3 regions of the Bradyrhizobium sp. ORS 111 genome follow, and region 1 is predicted to be linked to each of the others. Evidence: predicted binding sites of a transcription regulator. Region 1 holds the regulator's gene; each other region holds the start of a gene.
The links. The regulator PhoB, encoded in region 1, activates phosphate uptake and scavenging genes when phosphate is short. The targets are predictions, from matches to a motif close to TGTCATNNANCTGTCAT.
Positions count from the first base shown of each region.

Region 1 (5,553 bases):
CACGTTCGGGCGCAAAACCGCGTCCGGCGAGGGCTAAGGGATTCTGACCGCAGGGATATTTGTCAGATTTGGCTCGCAGCGCCGCTCCGATGACTGGCCGGCGCAAGGCGAAGGGAAGAATGCGATGACGGTATTGACCTGGTCCGATGATCGCGTCGAGCAGCTCAAGAAGCTCTGGGAGGCGGGCCTGTCGGCCAGCCAGATTGCGGCGGAACTCGGCAATGTGACGCGAAACGCCGTGATCGGCAAAGTGCATCGGCTTGGCCTATCCGGCCGTGCCAAGGCCCCTTCCACCGCTGCCCCGCGACAGCGCAAGGCCCGTCCCGCCCAACATATGATGCGGGTGGCGCGCCCGGTCTCGCGCGGCAACACCGCGCTCGCCCACGCCTTCGAGGTCGAGCTGGAGCCGGATCCGGTCGCCTATGACAATGTGGTGCCGATGAGCCAGCGGCTGTCGCTGCTCGAGCTGAACGAGGCGACCTGCCACTGGCCAGTCGGCGACCCCTCGAGCCCTGAATTCTTCTTCTGCGGCGGCAAGGCGCTCACCGGCCTGCCCTATTGCGCGCACCACTCGCGCGTCGCCTACCAGCCGGCTGCCGACCGGCGCAGGCCCGCCAACAAGCCGCCGACCCGGTGAGCATCATAGGCCGTGGAAACAAAATCCCCGCGCAAGCGGGGATTTTTTTGTGAGGGGACTACCTCTACGTCACAGCGTCGTCCTGCCGCAGGCCGGGACCCATCCGCCGCGGCTTGTGTTGTGAACAGGACTCGTCGTTCCGACTTCGCGCAACAAATTGCATTCGGGGTTATGGGTCGCGGCTTTTGCCGGGACGACGCTGTGGTTATCTGCTGCCCGCGCCTTACGGCTGCGGCTCCGCCTTGGCGAAGCGGTCGTCGAGCGCATAGCCGGCACCGCGCACGGTGCGGATCGGATCCTGCTCGCGGCCGGGATTGAGCAGCTTACGCAAGCGGCCGATGTGCACGTCGACGGTCCGCTCGTCGATATAGATGTCGCGGCCCCAGACGCTGTCGAGAAGCTGCTCGCGGCTGAACACGCGGCCGGGATGCTCGAGGAAGAACTCGAGCAGGCGATATTCGGTCGGGCCGAGATCGATCGGCCGGCCCGAGCGCGCGACGCGGCGCTTCTCGCGGTCGAGCTCGATATCGCCGTAAGTCAGGACGGTGGCGAGCCGCTCAGGGCTCGCGCGACGCAACAGGCCCTTCACGCGCGCCAGCAGCTCCGGCACCGAGAACGGTTTGACGATGTAATCGTCGGCGCCGGTGGCGAGGCCCCGCACCCGCTCGCTCTCCTCGCCGCGCGCCGTCAGCATGATGATCGGAAGCTGCTTGGTCTCAGGCCGCGCCCGCAGGCGGCGGCACAGCTCGATGCCGGAGAGGCCCGGCAGCATCCAGTCAAGCACCACGAGATCGGGAACACGCTCCTTCAGCCTTGTGTCGGCGTCGTCGCCGCGTCCGACCGTCTCCACGTCGTAGCCTTCCGCGTCGAGGTTGTAGCGCAACAACGTCGTCAGCGCTTCCTCGTCTTCGACTACCAGAATGCGTGCGCTCATCGGTCTATGTTCTTTCTCTGTGTTGATCCGTTGCCCGAGAGGCGAACCAAACACCTCAGCTAGCCGTTACCCGGCACCGTGGTGGCAAAGGTGGTCATGTCGCCCTTCGGGCGCTTGTCGGTGATCTGCTGGCCTTCGATCATGTAGAACACGGTTTCGGCGATGTTGGTGGCGTGGTCGCCGATCCGCTCGATGTTCTTGGCACAGAACATCAGATGGATGCAGAACGAGATGTTGCGCGGATCCTCCATCATGTAGGTGAGCAGTTCGCGGAACAGCGAGGTGCAGATCGCGTCGACCTCCTCGTCGCCCTTCCAGACGGTCATCGCGGCCGGCAAGTCGTGCGCGGCGTAGGCGTCGAGCACCGACTTGACTTGCGACAGCACCAGATCGGTCATGTGCTCGAGGCCGCGGATCAGCTTCAACGGCTGGAAATCGCTCTCGAGGGCCGCGACGCGCTTGCCCATGTTCTTGGCGAGATCGCCGATCCGCTCGAGGTCGGTCGCCACCCGCATCGCGCTGACGATCTCGCGCAGGTCGATCGCCATCGGCTGGCGACGCGCAATCGTCAGCACCGCGCGCTCCTCGATGATGCGCTGCAGGCCGTCGATCTCGACGTCGGCGGCAACGACGCGCTTGCCGAGCGCGACGTCGCGGCGGATCAGTGCGTCGACGGACTCGGTGATCATGCGCTCGACGAGGCCGCCCATCTCGGCGACCAGGCGGGTGAGTTCCTGCAGATCGCTGTCGAATGCCTTGGCGGTATGTTCAGAAACCATCGCTTGCTCCTTCAATCATGATCCGGCCGGATCATGATCTCATTTCCTTGTTTGAGCATGATCTCATCGGAAAACCGGGTCTCCACTTTTCCGGATCATGCTCTAGCCGAACCGGCCGGTGATGTAGTCCTGGGTCCGTCGGTCGCTCGGCGAGGTGAAGATCTTGTTGGTGTCGTCGAACTCGATCAGTTCGCCAAGATACATGAAAGCGGTCTTGTCAGAGACGCGCGCCGCCTGCTGCATGTTGTGGGTGACGATCGCGATCGTGTAGTCCTCGGACAGTTCCTGGATCAGCTCCTCCACCTTGGCGGTCGAGATCGGGTCGAGCGCCGAGCACGGTTCGTCGAACAGGATCACCTCGGGCCGCACCGCGACGGTGCGGGCGATACACAGGCGCTGCTGCTGTCCGCCGGACAGCGAGAGGCCCGAGGCGTTCAGCTTGTCCTTGACCTCGTTCCACAGCGCACCGCCGCGCAGCGCCTTCTCCACGCGACCGTCCATCTCGGACTTCGAGATCTTCTCGTAGAGGCGGATGCCGAACGCGATATTCTCGTAGATCGTCATCGGGAACGGCGTCGGTTTCTGAAACACCATGCCGACCCGCGCGCGCAACAGGTTGAGGTCAAGCTTGGGGTCGAGAATGTTGGTCTGGTCCAGCATCAACTGGCCGACGGCGCGCTGACCCGGATAGAGATCATACATCCGGTTGAAGATGCGCAGCAGGGTCGACTTGCCGCAGCCCGACGGGCCGATGAACGCCGTGACGCGGTTGGTGCCGAGCGTCAGGTTGATGTTCTTCAGCGCGTGGTGCTCGCCGTAGTAGAAGTTGAGATTGCGCACCGTCACTTTCGGCGGCGCCTCTGGAAGCGGCACCTGGGGGACGTGGCTCGCGGCAGTCATCGAAACGGAAAGCTCGGTCATTTTGCAGCCCTTTCGGCACCTAGGATGCGCGCACCGATATTGAGCGCGAGCACGGTGAAGGTGATGAGCAGTGCACCGCTCCAGGCCAACTCCTTCCAGTAGGCATAGGGGCTCTGCACGAAGTTGTTGATGGTCACCGGCAGATTGGCCATCGTGCTGGTCAGGTTCAGGCTGAAGAACTGGTTCGAGAGCGCGGTGAACAGCAGCGGGGCGGTTTCGCCGGCGACGCGGGCGGTGGCCAGCAACACGCCCGTGATCAGACCCGATCGGGCGGCACGATATGCGATCCGCTTGATTACCAGCGAACGCGGCAGGCCGAGCGCGCTGGCCGCCTCGCGCAGCGGATTGGGCACCAGCAGCAGCATGTCCTCGGTGGTGCGCAGCACGACCGGGATCACGATCACCGCGAGCGCCAGGGAGCCGGCGATCGCCGAGAAGCCGCGCATCGGCACCACCACGGCGCCATAGATGAACAGGCCGATGATGATCGAGGGCGCGCTGAGCAGAATATCGTTGATGAAGCGGATCACCGAGGTGAGCTTGTCATGTCTACCGTACTCGGCAAGGTAGGTGCCGGCGAACAGGCCAAGCGGCGCGCCGATACCGACCCCGATCACGGTCATGATGATCGAGCCGACGATGGCGTTGAGCAGACCGCCTTCGGTCGAGCCGGGCGGCGGGGTGTTCTCGGTGAAGAGCTGCACGCTCAGCCCTGCGACGCCGTTGTAGAGCAGCGTAAGCAGGATCAGCGCCAGCCATGTGACGCCGAATAGCGCAGCGCCGATGCAGAGGGCGCGGACGACGATGTCGCTGCGGCGGCGGGATTTGTAGATCGGGTTCATGGCGTCACTTCCCCGCCTTCTTTTCCAGACGCAGCAGCATCAACCGCGCTGCGGCGAGCACGAAGAAGGTCAGCACGAACAAGAGCAGACCGAGCAGGATCAGGCCGGACTGGTGCAGGCCGTCGCTTTCGGCGAATTCGGAAGCGATCGCCGCCGAGATCGTGGTGCCCGGCGCGAAGATCGACGACGAGATGCGAAACGAGTTGCCGATGATGAAGGTCACCGCCATGGTCTCGCCGAGCGCACGGCCGAGCGCCAGCATGATGCCGCCGATCACGCCGACCCGGGTGTAGGGGATCACGACGCTGCGGACGACCTCCCAGGTGGTGCAGCCCATGCCGTAGGCGGCTTCCTTCAGCACCGACGGCACGGTCTTGAACACGTCGACCGAGATCGCGGTGATGAACGGCAACACCATGATCGCGAGGATCAGCGAGGCGTTGAACAGGCTGAGATAGGACGGCGGGCCCGCGAAGACGCTGCCGAGCACCGGCACACCCTCGAAGATGCGGATCATGAATGGCTGGAACGTGTTGGCGAGGAACGGGCCGAGCACGAAGAAGCCCCACATGCCGTAGATGATCGAGGGGATGCCGGCGAGCAACTCGACCGCGATGCCGATCGGTCGGCGCAGCCATTGCGGGCAGAGTTCGGTCAGGAACACGGCGATGCCAATGCCCACGGGAATGGCGATCAGCATGGCGATGGTCGACGTGATCAGGGTGCCGTAGACCGGACCGACCGCGCCGAGCACCGGCGGATCGGCCGATGGCGCCCAGCGCTGGGTCCACAGGAAGGCGAACCCGTATTCCTTCATCGCCGGCCAGGCGCCGACGATCAGCGACAGGATGATGCCGCCGAGGATCAACAGAACCGAAATCGCCGAAATCCGGGTGACCCAGTAGAAGGCGGCATCACCGAGCTTGAACGCGCTGAGGGCCTTGGCGCGATCGTAAGGTCCGGCAGCTTCCATCACATCGCTCTGAACAGCCATGTCAGCCACGCCAATCCCCTCTCTACTATGTAAAAGCTGCGCAACCCGCTACGCCCCGAAGCGATCGTCACCGACGTTTTTTGACCGACGCCGTTCCGGTTGCGCCTTCCGGGGCGCCGCTCCCGAACTCCAGGCTTGTCGCGATAATGACGGAGTCCGGATCCGGTTGCAGAGGCTGTGCCGCCCCGTGGGCGGCACAGCTTTGGTTCGAAACGTCGGAGTTAGCTCTTGATCTCGGAGGTCCAGGTCTTCTCGATCTGCTGGACGACATTGCCCGGCATCGGGATGTAGTCGAGCTCCTCGGCCATCTTGTCGCCGTTCTTAAACGCCCAGCGGAAGAACTTGAGCGCTTCCTGGGAAGCCGCCTTATCGGTTGCTTCCTTGTGCATCAGGATGAAGGTCGCCGCCGTGATCGGCCAGGACTTGTCGCCGGGCTGGTCGGTCAG
Region 1 is NZ_CP120701.1:7,645,034-7,650,586, forward strand. It holds gene P6U30_RS35350 (GcrA family cell cycle regulator) at 125-637, shown strand; gene phoB (phosphate regulon transcriptional regulator PhoB) at 861-1,571, opposite strand; gene phoU (phosphate signaling complex protein PhoU) at 1,631-2,350, opposite strand; gene pstB (phosphate ABC transporter ATP-binding protein PstB) at 2,453-3,271, opposite strand; gene pstA (phosphate ABC transporter permease PstA) at 3,268-4,113, opposite strand; gene pstC (phosphate ABC transporter permease subunit PstC) at 4,118-5,107, opposite strand; gene pstS (phosphate ABC transporter substrate-binding protein PstS) at 5,329-5,553, opposite strand, start outside.

Region 2 (5,553 bases), 1.8 Mb from region 1:
GTCAAGCTCGCGCGCGCGAAGCGCGCGATCGACCAGCGCCATCGACATCGTCTTGCGTTCGCTCTGCCCGAACGCCAAGCCGTAGCCGCGGGTGAAGCACGGCGCCTCGGTCGCCGAACCCTTGAACTGATTGACCATCTGACATTCGGTCAGCTCGATCGAGCCGAGCGGCACGGCGAAGCCTGCGTCCTCGGCGAAGAACTCGACCTCGACGTCGCCGAAGCGGATCTCACCCGCGAACGGATGGTTGCGGCCATAGCCGCGCTGCGTCGAATAGCCGAGCGCGAGCAGGAAGCCCTCATCGCCGCGCGCGAGATTCTGCAGCCGCAGGTCGCGATCGGCCGGAAAGCTCAGCGGCTCGCGGGTGAGATCGCCGACCGGCGCGTCGGCATCCGCCTGCGGCGAGCCTTCGATCAGGCCGTCGCGCCCGAGGATGTCGGTCACACGCGGCGTCGCCGCTTGCGACGCTTCCGCCGTCACCGGCTGCTCCGGTACGAAACCTTCGGCCAGTTGCGGATCGAGCAGGCGATGGGTGTAGTCGAAGGTCGGCCCCAGGATCTGGCCGCCCGGAATGTCCTTGAAGGTCGAGGAGATCCGGCGACGCACCTGCATCTCGCCGGTATTCACCGGCTCGGTCGCGCCGAAGCGCGGCAGCGTGGCGCGGAAGGCGCGGACCAGGAAGATCGCCTCGATCATGTCGCCACGCGCCTGCTTGATCGCGAGCGCCGCGAGCTCGCGATCATAGAGCGAGCCTTCGGTCATGACGCGATCGACGCCGAGCGAAAGCTGCTCGGCGATCTGCGCCAGCGACACTTCCGGCACATCGCGGTCGCCACGCCGCTCATGCGCGAGCAGGCGGTGGGCGTTCTCGATGGCGCGTTCGCCTCCCTTGACGGCTACGTACATGGCTTACACTCCACTTGCGACCAACCGCGTGGTGCGCGGGATCGCGGCAATCGCATCGTCATCAACCAACACGACGTCGATGCCGCGCGGGAACAGGGCTTCGTTGATCGCAAGCCGGGCGAACAGGTCGCGCGGCTGGATCATCGCTTGCAGCAGCGCGGTGCCGTCGATGCCCGGGCCCTTCAGTTCGAAGGCCGGTCCTCGCGTCAAGCTGTCCACCTGCAGGATCAGTGTGGTCGAGCGATCCGGATATTCGCTGCTGCCGAAAGCGAAGCGGTCGAGCGCCGGCAGGTTCGCGGCGTCGCCGATCAGCGCGAAACTGGCGACCGAGGGATCCGCGATCACCGGCGCGCTGGTGTGAAACTTGAGCCATCGCGCGACGTCTGGTGTCGCCGACATCGCGCCATCGAGCCAGATCGGCGTGTCGTGATCGAACAGCGTCAAGGCGACCGCAGCCGTGCCGCGCATCACCCCGGCGGGCGTCCCCGCACTCGCCGAGACGCGCTGGACGCTGCCCGGACGCGCCATCGCGTCCATCACCGAGCGGAACGTCGACTGCGCCGACAGCACCTTGTCGGCAAAACCTGCGGGCAATTCGGCAACCGTCGTCATCGTATCATCCCTCACCGCGCACCATCGTGTAGAAATCGACCCGCGTCGCCGCGGTCTCGGCGGCCTTGCGGCCGCGTTCAGCGTCGATCGCCGCACGCAGCGGCGCAATCACCTTCGCCTCCACCTCACCGGACAACGCCGCCGATTGCACCATGGCGTCGCACAGCGCGATCATCTGCGCCTTTTGTGCATCGCGGCCGAGCGTGTAGCCGAAACCGACCTCGCCGGTCGCAAGTCGCACCGCGGCGCGCGACACCGTCGCCTCGCCCAGATTGAACGGCGCGCCGTCGCCGCCGACCCGGCCGCGCAGCATCACGAGGCCGTTCTCTGGCTCGCGAAGATTTTCATGCGCAGGCAGCGCGATCTCACGCATTCGCTCGGCGATCGCGGCCGCGCCGGAATGCGCCAGCACCGCCATCGCGGCCTTGCGCTGCGCTTGTTTGCTGTTCGGTCCGGTCGAAGCCATAAGCAACCTTGCCTGATTCAAGTTGTCTATGTTAATAGACAACTTGATAGCGGAGCGCCATGACTGTTTCGTGACAAACTGAAGATTTCTGCTATCACGGCGCCATGAGCATGCAGGAAAGTTCCGGCGTCGCCTTGTGGCGGCAGGTCGCCGACGGCATCGAGCGCGGCATCGCTGACGGCCGCTTCGTCGCGGGCGAAAAGCTGCCCGGCGAGATGGAGATTGCCGAGACCTACCGCGTCAACCGCCACACCGTGCGGCGGGCGCTGGCGGCGCTGGCGGAACGCGGCCTGGTGCGCGCCGAGCGCGGCAGCGGCACCTATGTCGAGGCGCAGCGCCTCGCCTATCCGCTGCGCTCACGCACCCGATTTTCCGAGATCGTCGGCGCCGGCGGACACGAACCGCGCGGCCAGTTAATCGACGCCCGTGACGACGTCGCCACCCGAGAGATCGCTCGCGAGTTGGGCTTGAAGATCGGCGCTCCCCTGGTCCGGATCGAGTCGGTCCGGCTCGCCGACCGCACCCCGATCTGCGTCTCCACCACTTGGCTGTCGGCCGAACGGTTTCCCGACGCCGGCAGCGTGTTCGCCAACGTCCGCTCCATGACGAAGCTGCTGGCGCATTACGGCGTGAAGGACTACCGGCGTTCCTCGACCCGGATCACCGGAGCGATCGTCGACGCCACTGACGCGGCACGGCTCAATCTCGCACTGGGCCATGCGGTGCTCGTCGTCGATGCCACTGACGTCGACACCGCGGACAAGCCGCTCGTCACCAAGCGCTCGCGCTTCGCCGCCGAGCGCGTGGAATTTCTGGTGGAGAACGGTTGAGGACCGTAGGGTGGGCAAAGCGAAGCGTGCCCACCTTCTCCTGCGCCGAGCCAGAATGGTGGGCACGGCGCTGCGCGCTTTTGCCCACCCTACGAATTACTGAGCTTGGTCTCTACGCGACCGCTCTCCGCCCGATGATGGCGAAGCGGAGCTTGCTGGAGATGAAGTCGATCGCGGCGACGGCGATCAGGATCATCAGGATCAGGAACGACACCTTTTGCCACTCCAGCACGCGGATCTGCTCGGCGAGCTGCAGACCGATGCCGCCGGCACCGACGATGCCGATGATGGTGGCCGAGCGCGTATTCGACTCGATGAAATAGAGCACCTGGCCTGCGATGACCGGCAGCACCTGCGGCAGCAGGCCGAAGCGGATTTCATGCAGCGCATTGCCGCCGGAGGCCCTGACGCCCTCGACCTGCTTGCGATCGGCCCCCTCGATCGCCTCGGAGAACAACTTGCCGAATGCACCGAAATCCGACACCGCGATCGCCAGCACGCCGGCAAACGGGCCGAGACCGACGACGTTGATCCAGACCAGCGCCCAGATCAGCGTATCGACGCCGCGGATCGAATCCAGGAACCGGCGCACCGGAAAGCGGATCAGGTTCGACGGGATGATATTGCGCGCCGCCAGCAGGCTGACCGGCAGCGCCATCACTGCCGCAAGCGTGGTGCCCAGCAGCGCGATCGACAGCGTCTCGCCGAGCGCCTGCATGTAGAGCGGAAAGGACGAGCCGGGATTGGGCGGGATCATCATCATGGTGATCCAGCCGAGCTGACTGATGCCGGTAATCAGCTTCGTCGGCGAGAAATCGAGATCGACGAGGCCAAATACGAAGATCACGAGCGCGGCCACGATCATCGCCGGCGTCGCCAGCCGCGCCGAGGCGGGCCGCTCGAACACCTCGGGATATTTCGCCCGCAGCTCACCGGTATTCGGCGTCGGCAATTGGCTCATCGGCGCGTCTCCTTGCCGAACAGCCGGGCGCGCAGCCAACCGGTGGAGATGTCGATGAGGAACACCGTGACGATGATCATCACGAGAATGGCGCTGACATCGGAATAGTAGAACTTGCGGATCGCGACCACGAGCTCCTGGCCGATGCCGCCGGCGCCGACGAAGCCCATGACCGAGGCCTCGCGCACGTTGATCTCGAACCGCAGCAGCGCATAGCTGGCGTATCCGGCCACGACCTGGGGCAGCACGGCAAAACGCATGCAGGACGGCCAGCTCGCGCCGGTGGATCGGATGCCCTCGACCGGCTTCATGTCGGCATTCTCGACGATCTCGGCGAACAATTTGCCGAGTGCGCCGGTGGAGTGAATCGCGATCGCCAGCACGCCGGCCATCGGCCCTAAGCCGAAGGCGATCACGAAGATCAGCGCGAACACGATGCCGGGCACCGTGCGGGCGAATTCCAGCAGGCGGCGCACTCCGAAGCGTAGCCACGGCGACGGCGACGTGTTCTCGGCGGCGAAGAAGTTCAGAGCGAAGGCGAGCACGGCGCCGGTCAGCGTACCGACATAGCTGATCAAGAGCGTCTCGCCGAGCAGCTTCAGCCATTTCTTCCAACCCCAGAGCCACTCGGCCGGATTGGTCCAGACCCGCCCGCCTGAATCGAGGGTGAGGATGCGATCGAAATAGCTGACGAAGTTGCCGAAATAGGTGAACAGCGTGCGCAGATTCACTTCCGCGCCGAGCGCCGCGATCAGAAGCGCCGCGCAGAACACCGCGACCGCCAGCGTCGCCTTCAGCCGCTTGCGAGCGATTGCCTTGCGATAGGCATCGTTCAGCGCCGCCAGTTGCTGGGCTGGGAGAACGGATACGGCGGTCGCCATCGCAGGCCAATCTGCTCGAGAAAGTAACGGAAAAAGGGCCGGGTCATAGAACCCGGCCCAGTTCAATGCACGTGCGATCAGGACGCCTTCTTGCGCAGATTATCCACGAACTTGATCAGCTCGATGGTCTTGTCATAGTCGGCATTGGTGATCGATTGCCACGGACGGTTCTTGCCGTCGGACAGCTTTTTGAAGGCCTCCGGATCCTTCTTGTCGGCATCGAGGAACGCCTGCTTGATCGCGGCCTTCATGTCGTCGGGCAGGTCGCGGAGATAGGCATAGGGCGAGTTGATGATGAGGTCGGACTTCGAGATGATGCGGAAGTCTTCCTTCTTCATCGGCGTGCCGTCGCTCGACTTCACCATGTTCTTGTTGAGCATGCGCGTGAGGTTGGAGTCGTCGTCGGCGTTCCACCAGTTGGCGGCGACGTCCACGGTGCCCTGCGCCAGCGCCAGCACGGCGTTCTCGTGGCTGCCGGTGAAGATCACCTTGGAGAAGAAGCTGTCCGGATCGATGCCCATCTGGTTCAGCTTGAAGCGCGGCATGTTGTTGCCGGAGGTCGAATTGGGATCGACCAAGCCGAGATTCTTGCCCTTGAGATCCTCGACCTTCTGATACGGGCTCTTGGCGAGCACGTAGAACACCGAGTAATAGCCCTTGGAGCCGTCGGCATTGACGTCGATTACGAACGCATCGGTCTTGACGCCAGTGAGAAGGGCACGCGAGAACGACGCCGGACCGTAATAGCCGATCTGGATGTTGCCGGCGCGCTGCCCCTCGATCACCGCTGCGTAGTCGTTGGCGACGCGCAAGTTCACCTTGATGCCGAGTTCCTTCGACAGGTAGCTGATGAACGGCCCGAAGCGCTCGGTGACACCGGAGCCGTTCTCGGCCGGA
Region 2 is NZ_CP120701.1:5,818,316-5,823,868, forward strand. It holds gene P6U30_RS26845 (carbon-phosphorus lyase complex subunit PhnI) at 1-906, opposite strand, end outside; gene phnH (phosphonate C-P lyase system protein PhnH) at 910-1,518, opposite strand; gene phnG (phosphonate C-P lyase system protein PhnG) at 1,523-1,984, opposite strand; gene phnF (phosphonate metabolism transcriptional regulator PhnF) at 2,089-2,814, shown strand; gene phnE (phosphonate ABC transporter, permease protein PhnE) at 2,927-3,775, opposite strand; gene phnE (phosphonate ABC transporter, permease protein PhnE) at 3,772-4,656, opposite strand; gene phnD (phosphonate ABC transporter substrate-binding protein) at 4,734-5,553, opposite strand, start outside.
Region 2: a site for PhoB is predicted at 2,044-2,060, ahead of phnF (phosphonate metabolism transcriptional regulator PhnF). Genes of this name have one in related genera too.

Region 3 (5,553 bases), 3.0 Mb from region 1:
TCTGGATTCTGTTCGCGACCTTCTTCGTCTGCGGCGCCTCGACCAACGGCCTCGTGCAAGTGCACCTGATCCCGATGTGTCTCGACTACGGCATTCCGCAGGTGCAGGCTGCGAGTTTGCTCGCCGCGATGGGCATCTTCGACTTCTTCGGCACCATCGTCTCGGGCTGGCTGTCGGACCGCTACGACAACCGGTATCTGCTGTTCTGGTATTACGGTCTGCGCGGGCTGTCGCTGATCTACTTGCCGTTCTCGGATTTCACGTTCTACAGCCTGTCGCTGTTCGCGATGTTCTACGGCCTCGACTGGATCGCGACCGTGCCGCCGACCGTGCGCTTGACCGCGCAGCGCTTCGGCGCCGAGCGCGCCAATCTGGTGTTCGGCTGGATCTTCGCCGGTCACCAGCTCGGCGCCGGCGCCGCAGCATTCGGCGCGGGCCTGTCGCGGACGATCTATCAGACCTACCTGCCGGCCTTCTTCATCGCCGGCGCGCTCTGCGTGATCGCCTCGCTGATCGTGCTGGCGATCGCACGGCAGCAGACCCAAGCCGAGGTGAAACCGGCGGTCAAACCCGCGGCGGCCTGATGCAAGCCGCGTCGTGCTATTCCGCGGCGAGGTCGGCCGGCATCGTCTCCACGACTTCCTTGTTGTAGTCGAGCACGACGCGGCCGAAGGGCAGCGTGAGATCGGCGAGGAAGTGATGCGCGCCGATCACGCGCTTGACCGGGAAATCCGCCACCGGCGCGTTGACATGGGGCACCAGATGCAGCCGGCCGGGCCCGATCCACGAGCCCTTGACCACGATGTCGGTGAGGTTGATCGCGACGAGCTGGCAGATCTCGAGCTGGCCGTCGACGCCCGGGATCATCTTCAGATTGATTTGCGTCTTCGACAGTGTGGCGCGGGTGATGTCGCCATTGCCGGCCATGCTCTCGTGCTTGTAGCCCATCGTGCCCATGGCGACGAGCTGCCCGGCATATTCCAGCGTGCCGGTCAGCGTGTCCTTGACGATCTCGAGCTTGGGATGGGCGTATTTCTTCGGAAAGCCCCAGATCTCACGGCCCGCGGCGATCGGCGGGTCGTCGTCAAGATACATCTGGCAGACGAAATTGACCTCTTCGCCATTGAGCCGCGCGGGGATCACGAGGCCGGACTCGGTGTAGCTGCCGAAGCCGGAGCTATCGGGCATCTTGATCCATTCGTAATGCACGATCGGATCGGCAACCGGCTCCAGCGGCTCGGGCAGGCCGGCGCGGATCAGCTCCGGGTCGGTCTCATAGGTGATGACCAGGAATTCGCGGTCGATGAAGCGGTATGGACCGGCTGGATAGCTCGGACCGGCGGCCGGCATCGACGGAAGCTTGAGCAGTTCTTCCCTGCGCATCGCGACAACCCCCTGCTTGAAATGTCGGCGGGGAGGCTAGCGACCCTGATTGACAGCGATGTGAGGGATTTCCGTCAGCCGCGTGACCTGCGCTTCGCAAGACAAGGCCATGCTCACCATGCAGGCAAGTGCGCCGGATACGGGCGGCACGGACGCAGCGGTTGTCATCACGGCGTCATGGCTCGGCTGAATTCTCGCCGCGCAAGGAGTGACGGTCATGGATGCGCGATCCCCTCACCTCGATACGATCGATCACGCGACGCCGGGCTGGCGGCCCGAAGGGTGCGATCGGGTCGCATTGGTCTTGCAGGGTGGCGGCGCGCTCGGCGCCTACCAGGCGGGCGTCTATCAGGCGCTGCACGAGGCCAATATCGAGCCGGATTGGGTGTGCGGCGTCTCGATCGGCGCGATCAACTCGGCGATCATCGCCGGCAATCCACCGGAGCGACGGCTGGAGCGGCTGCATACGTTCTGGGATCGCATCACCAGCCGCAAGATCTGGCACTACACCCCCGACGGCGACATCTTCCGCAAGGCGCGCAATCTCACCAGCTCATGGATCACGACCACGCTGGGACAGCCCGGCTTCTTCACCCCGCATCCGACCAATCCGTGGTTCAGCCCGACCGGCGCGCGCACCGCCACCAGCTACTACGACACCGCGCCGCTGCGCGAGTCGCTGCTCGAGCTGGTCGATTTCGGCCGCATCAATTCCAAGATCATGCGCTTCGCGGTCGGCGCCGTGAACGTGCTCTCGGGCAACTTCATCTATTTCGACAATGCCCATGACGAGATCATCCCCGAGCACATCATGGCGAGCGGCGCGCTGCCGCCGGCCTTGCCGATGGTCAAGGTCGGCACCGACCACTTCTGGGATGGCGGCATTGTCTCCAACACGCCGCTGCAGCATCTGCTCGACCAGGAGGACAGCCTGAACTCGCTGGTGTTCCAGGTCGATTTGTTCTCGGCGCGCGGCGCGCTGCCGCGCGACATCCAGGACGTGATGGCCCGTCACAAGGACATCATGTATTCGTCGCGCACCCGCTACAACACCGATGTCTACCGCAAGACCTATGCGCTGCGTACCGCCTTGCACCGCGCGCTGTCGAAGATCCCGGACGACGAGCTGTCGGAGGAGGAACGCCAGCTCAAGAAGACCAACAGCACCCTGCCCGGGATCACGCTGCTGCAACTGATCTACCAGCAGAAGGCCTATGAGGGCGACGCCAAGGATCACGAATTCTCGGGCACCTCGATGCGTGAGCACTGGGCGAGCGGACATGAGGACACCAAGCGCTCGCTGAAGCGCCGCGACTGGATCAAGATGCCCGAGAGCGGCATGGGCATCGTGATCCACGACGTGCATCGGGAGAGCGAGCCGTAGCCGATGGTCCTGAGCGTCATTGCGAGGAGCTCGCGACCAAATTGCAAAGCAATTTTGCGCTGAAGCGACGAAGCAATCCATGCTTCAGCAAGCGGTGACGTGGATTGCTTCGCGGAGCCTGTCATCGGGCGCGCATTCGCGCGACCCGTTGGCTCGCAATGACGATCGGCCGGCAGCTAAGGCCGCGTCACCATGTTGCCGGGCGGGCCCGGCGTGCGGATCGGCTCGGCGAGGCGCGCGAACTCGCACAGCAGCGAGCGCGTCTTGCGCGGGTCGATCACCTCCTCCACCCAGAACTTCTCGGCGGAGCGGAACGGCGAGCGCAGCTTGTTGAGACGGTCCTCGATCTCGCGCAGCTTCGCGGCGGGATCGGCCGCCGCCTCGATCTCCGCGCGATAGGCCGCCTCGATGCCGCCCTCGAGCGGCAGCGAGCCCCAATAGGCCGACGGCCAGGCGTAGCGCATCGAGAAGCGGTTGGCCGGCTGGTGCACCACGCCTGCGACGCCGAACGCATTGCGGATGATGATGGTGCACCAGGGCACCGTGCTCTGGTTGACCGCTGCCATCGCCCGCACGCCGTGGCGGATGGTCGCCGTCTTCTCCGCCTCGAGCCCGATCATGAAGCCGGGGCAGTCCATCAGATAGACCACCGGCAGATGGAAAGTCTCGGCGAAGTCGACCCAGCGCACCACCTTCTGGCAGGCGTCCGCCGTCCACGAGCCGCCGTAATGGAACGGATCGCTCGCCAGCAGCAGCACCGCCCGGCCCTCGATCCGCGCCAGCCCCGTGATCATCGGCCGGCCGAAATTGGCGCTGACCTCGAAGAACGAGCCCTTGTCGACCACCGCCTCGATGATCGGGCGCATCTTGTAGACCTGCCGGCGACTGCGCGGCACCGCCCTCAGCAGCGACTCCTCGGCCCGCTCAGGATCGTCGGTGCACGGGATCGTGGGCGGCAGCTCATAGACCGACGACGGCAAATAGGACAGGAAGCGCCGAGCATATTCGAACGCCTCCTCCTCGGTCTCGACAGCCTGGTCGATCCCGCCGGCGCGGGTCTGGATATCGGCGCCGCCGAGCTCCTGCTTGGTCAGATCCTGGCCCAGCCGCTTCACGACGGGGGGACCGGCGACGAACATCGCGGAATCCTTCGTCATGACGGAGTAATGCGTCGCCGCCAGCCGTGCGGCGCCAAGGCCGGCGACCGAGCCGAGCCCAAGACCGACCACGGGTACGCGGGCCAGATTGGCGAGCGTGAACCAGTAGGAGCGCGTGCCGCCGACGCCGCCGGGCAGATTGGCGGCGCCCCTCGTCTCGATGGTCTTCACCGAACCGCCGCCGCCCGAGCCTTCGATCATACGGATGATCGGCAGCCGGAAGTCGTGCGCCATCTCCTCCGCCATCAGTGGCTTGGCGGAAATCGACGCGTCGGCCGAGCCTCCGCGCACGGTGAAGTCGTCGCCGACCACCACCACGGTGCGGCCGTCAACCCTGGCGCGGCCGAACACGCAGTTCGCCGGCGTCAGATGCTTGAGCTCATTGTTCTCGTCATATTCGGCGATGCCGGAGATGGCACCGATTTCGTGGAAGCTGTTCTGGTCGACGAGCTTGTCGATGCGTTCGCGGACGGTCAGCCGGCCCTGGTCACGTTGTCGCTTGACCTTGTCAACGCCTCCCATCTCCCGCGCGAATGCTTCGCGCCGGGCGAGGTCGTCGAGTTCCGGCTTCCAGGTCATTCATTGCCTCCGTCTTGATCATCTTGTTGTTGTTATGAGCGGTCACCGGAAGCGACTTACGATCGAGCCGGTTGGAGAAGATATCGCCGTCGGCGCCTTCGAGCAGGCTGCCGACCGCGGCGCCGAGCTCGACCATCTGCGGCGCGACTTCGGCATGCAGCCGCTTCTCGTCATACATCGCCGAGAGCAGGCCGATCGTGGTCACGACATAGGTCTGATATTGCGGCGACCACAGCGGCACCGCGACACCATTGATGTGCGGGCTCCAGAGGCCGCAGGCGACGACATAGCCATGTTCGCGCAGATGACGGCGATTGGCCTCGATGCGCGGCGTCAACAGCTTCGCGCCATCGGGCATCTCGCGCTCCATCTCCGCGATCAGCGCATCGCCGACCTCCGGATCGAGCGCCGCGGTATAGGCATGGCCTGCGGCCGTCGTCGCCATCGAGATGCGGCTGCCGGTGGTCTCGTGCAGCCCGAGCGCGTTCGCGGCGCGGGCGAATTCGAGGTAGACCAGATGGAAGCGATCCGGGATCACGAAGCCCACGGTGCCCGGCAGTTGCTCGGCGACATCCTGCAGGCGCAGCCGGATCAAATTGCGAAGCTGCAGCCCCTTCATCATCGTCGTGCTCATCGCCACCGCGCTCGGGCCGATGCGATATTTCTGATCGCGCGGCAGATAGACGAGCTGTCCCATCCGCGTCAGCGTGTGCGTCAGGCGCGACACCGTCGAGCGCGGCAGACCGCAGCGATTTGAGATCTCGAGATTGCCGAGACGAGACTCGTGGCCCTCGAAGCACCGCAACACATCAAAGGCGCGCGAAACCACCTGAATGACATCGCCGTCGCCTGTCTCGCCGGCGAGCATTCCCTGCCTGCTAAGCCGTTCCGAGCGCCGTCCCATATCCCTGGCTCCGTTCCGTCCTACGGAATAAAATTCCGCTTGCAGAACAAGCTACCTCAGGCAATGTGCGGCCACAACAAAAAGCCGTTCGCCGGATGAAATTTCGGCAAGGCGGTATCGGAGAGTGGAATGCCAGACATCAAGAT
Region 3 is NZ_CP120701.1:4,598,001-4,603,553, forward strand. It holds gene P6U30_RS21570 (MFS transporter) at 1-584, shown strand, start outside; gene P6U30_RS21575 (acetoacetate decarboxylase) at 601-1,383, opposite strand; gene P6U30_RS21580 (patatin-like phospholipase family protein) at 1,601-2,767, shown strand; gene P6U30_RS21585 (acyl-CoA carboxylase subunit beta) at 2,944-4,503, opposite strand; gene P6U30_RS21590 (IclR family transcriptional regulator) at 4,433-5,407, opposite strand; gene P6U30_RS21595 (acetyl-CoA carboxylase biotin carboxyl carrier protein subunit) at 5,537-5,553, shown strand, end outside.
Region 3: a site for PhoB is predicted at 1,546-1,562, ahead of P6U30_RS21575 (acetoacetate decarboxylase). Genes of this name have one in related genera too.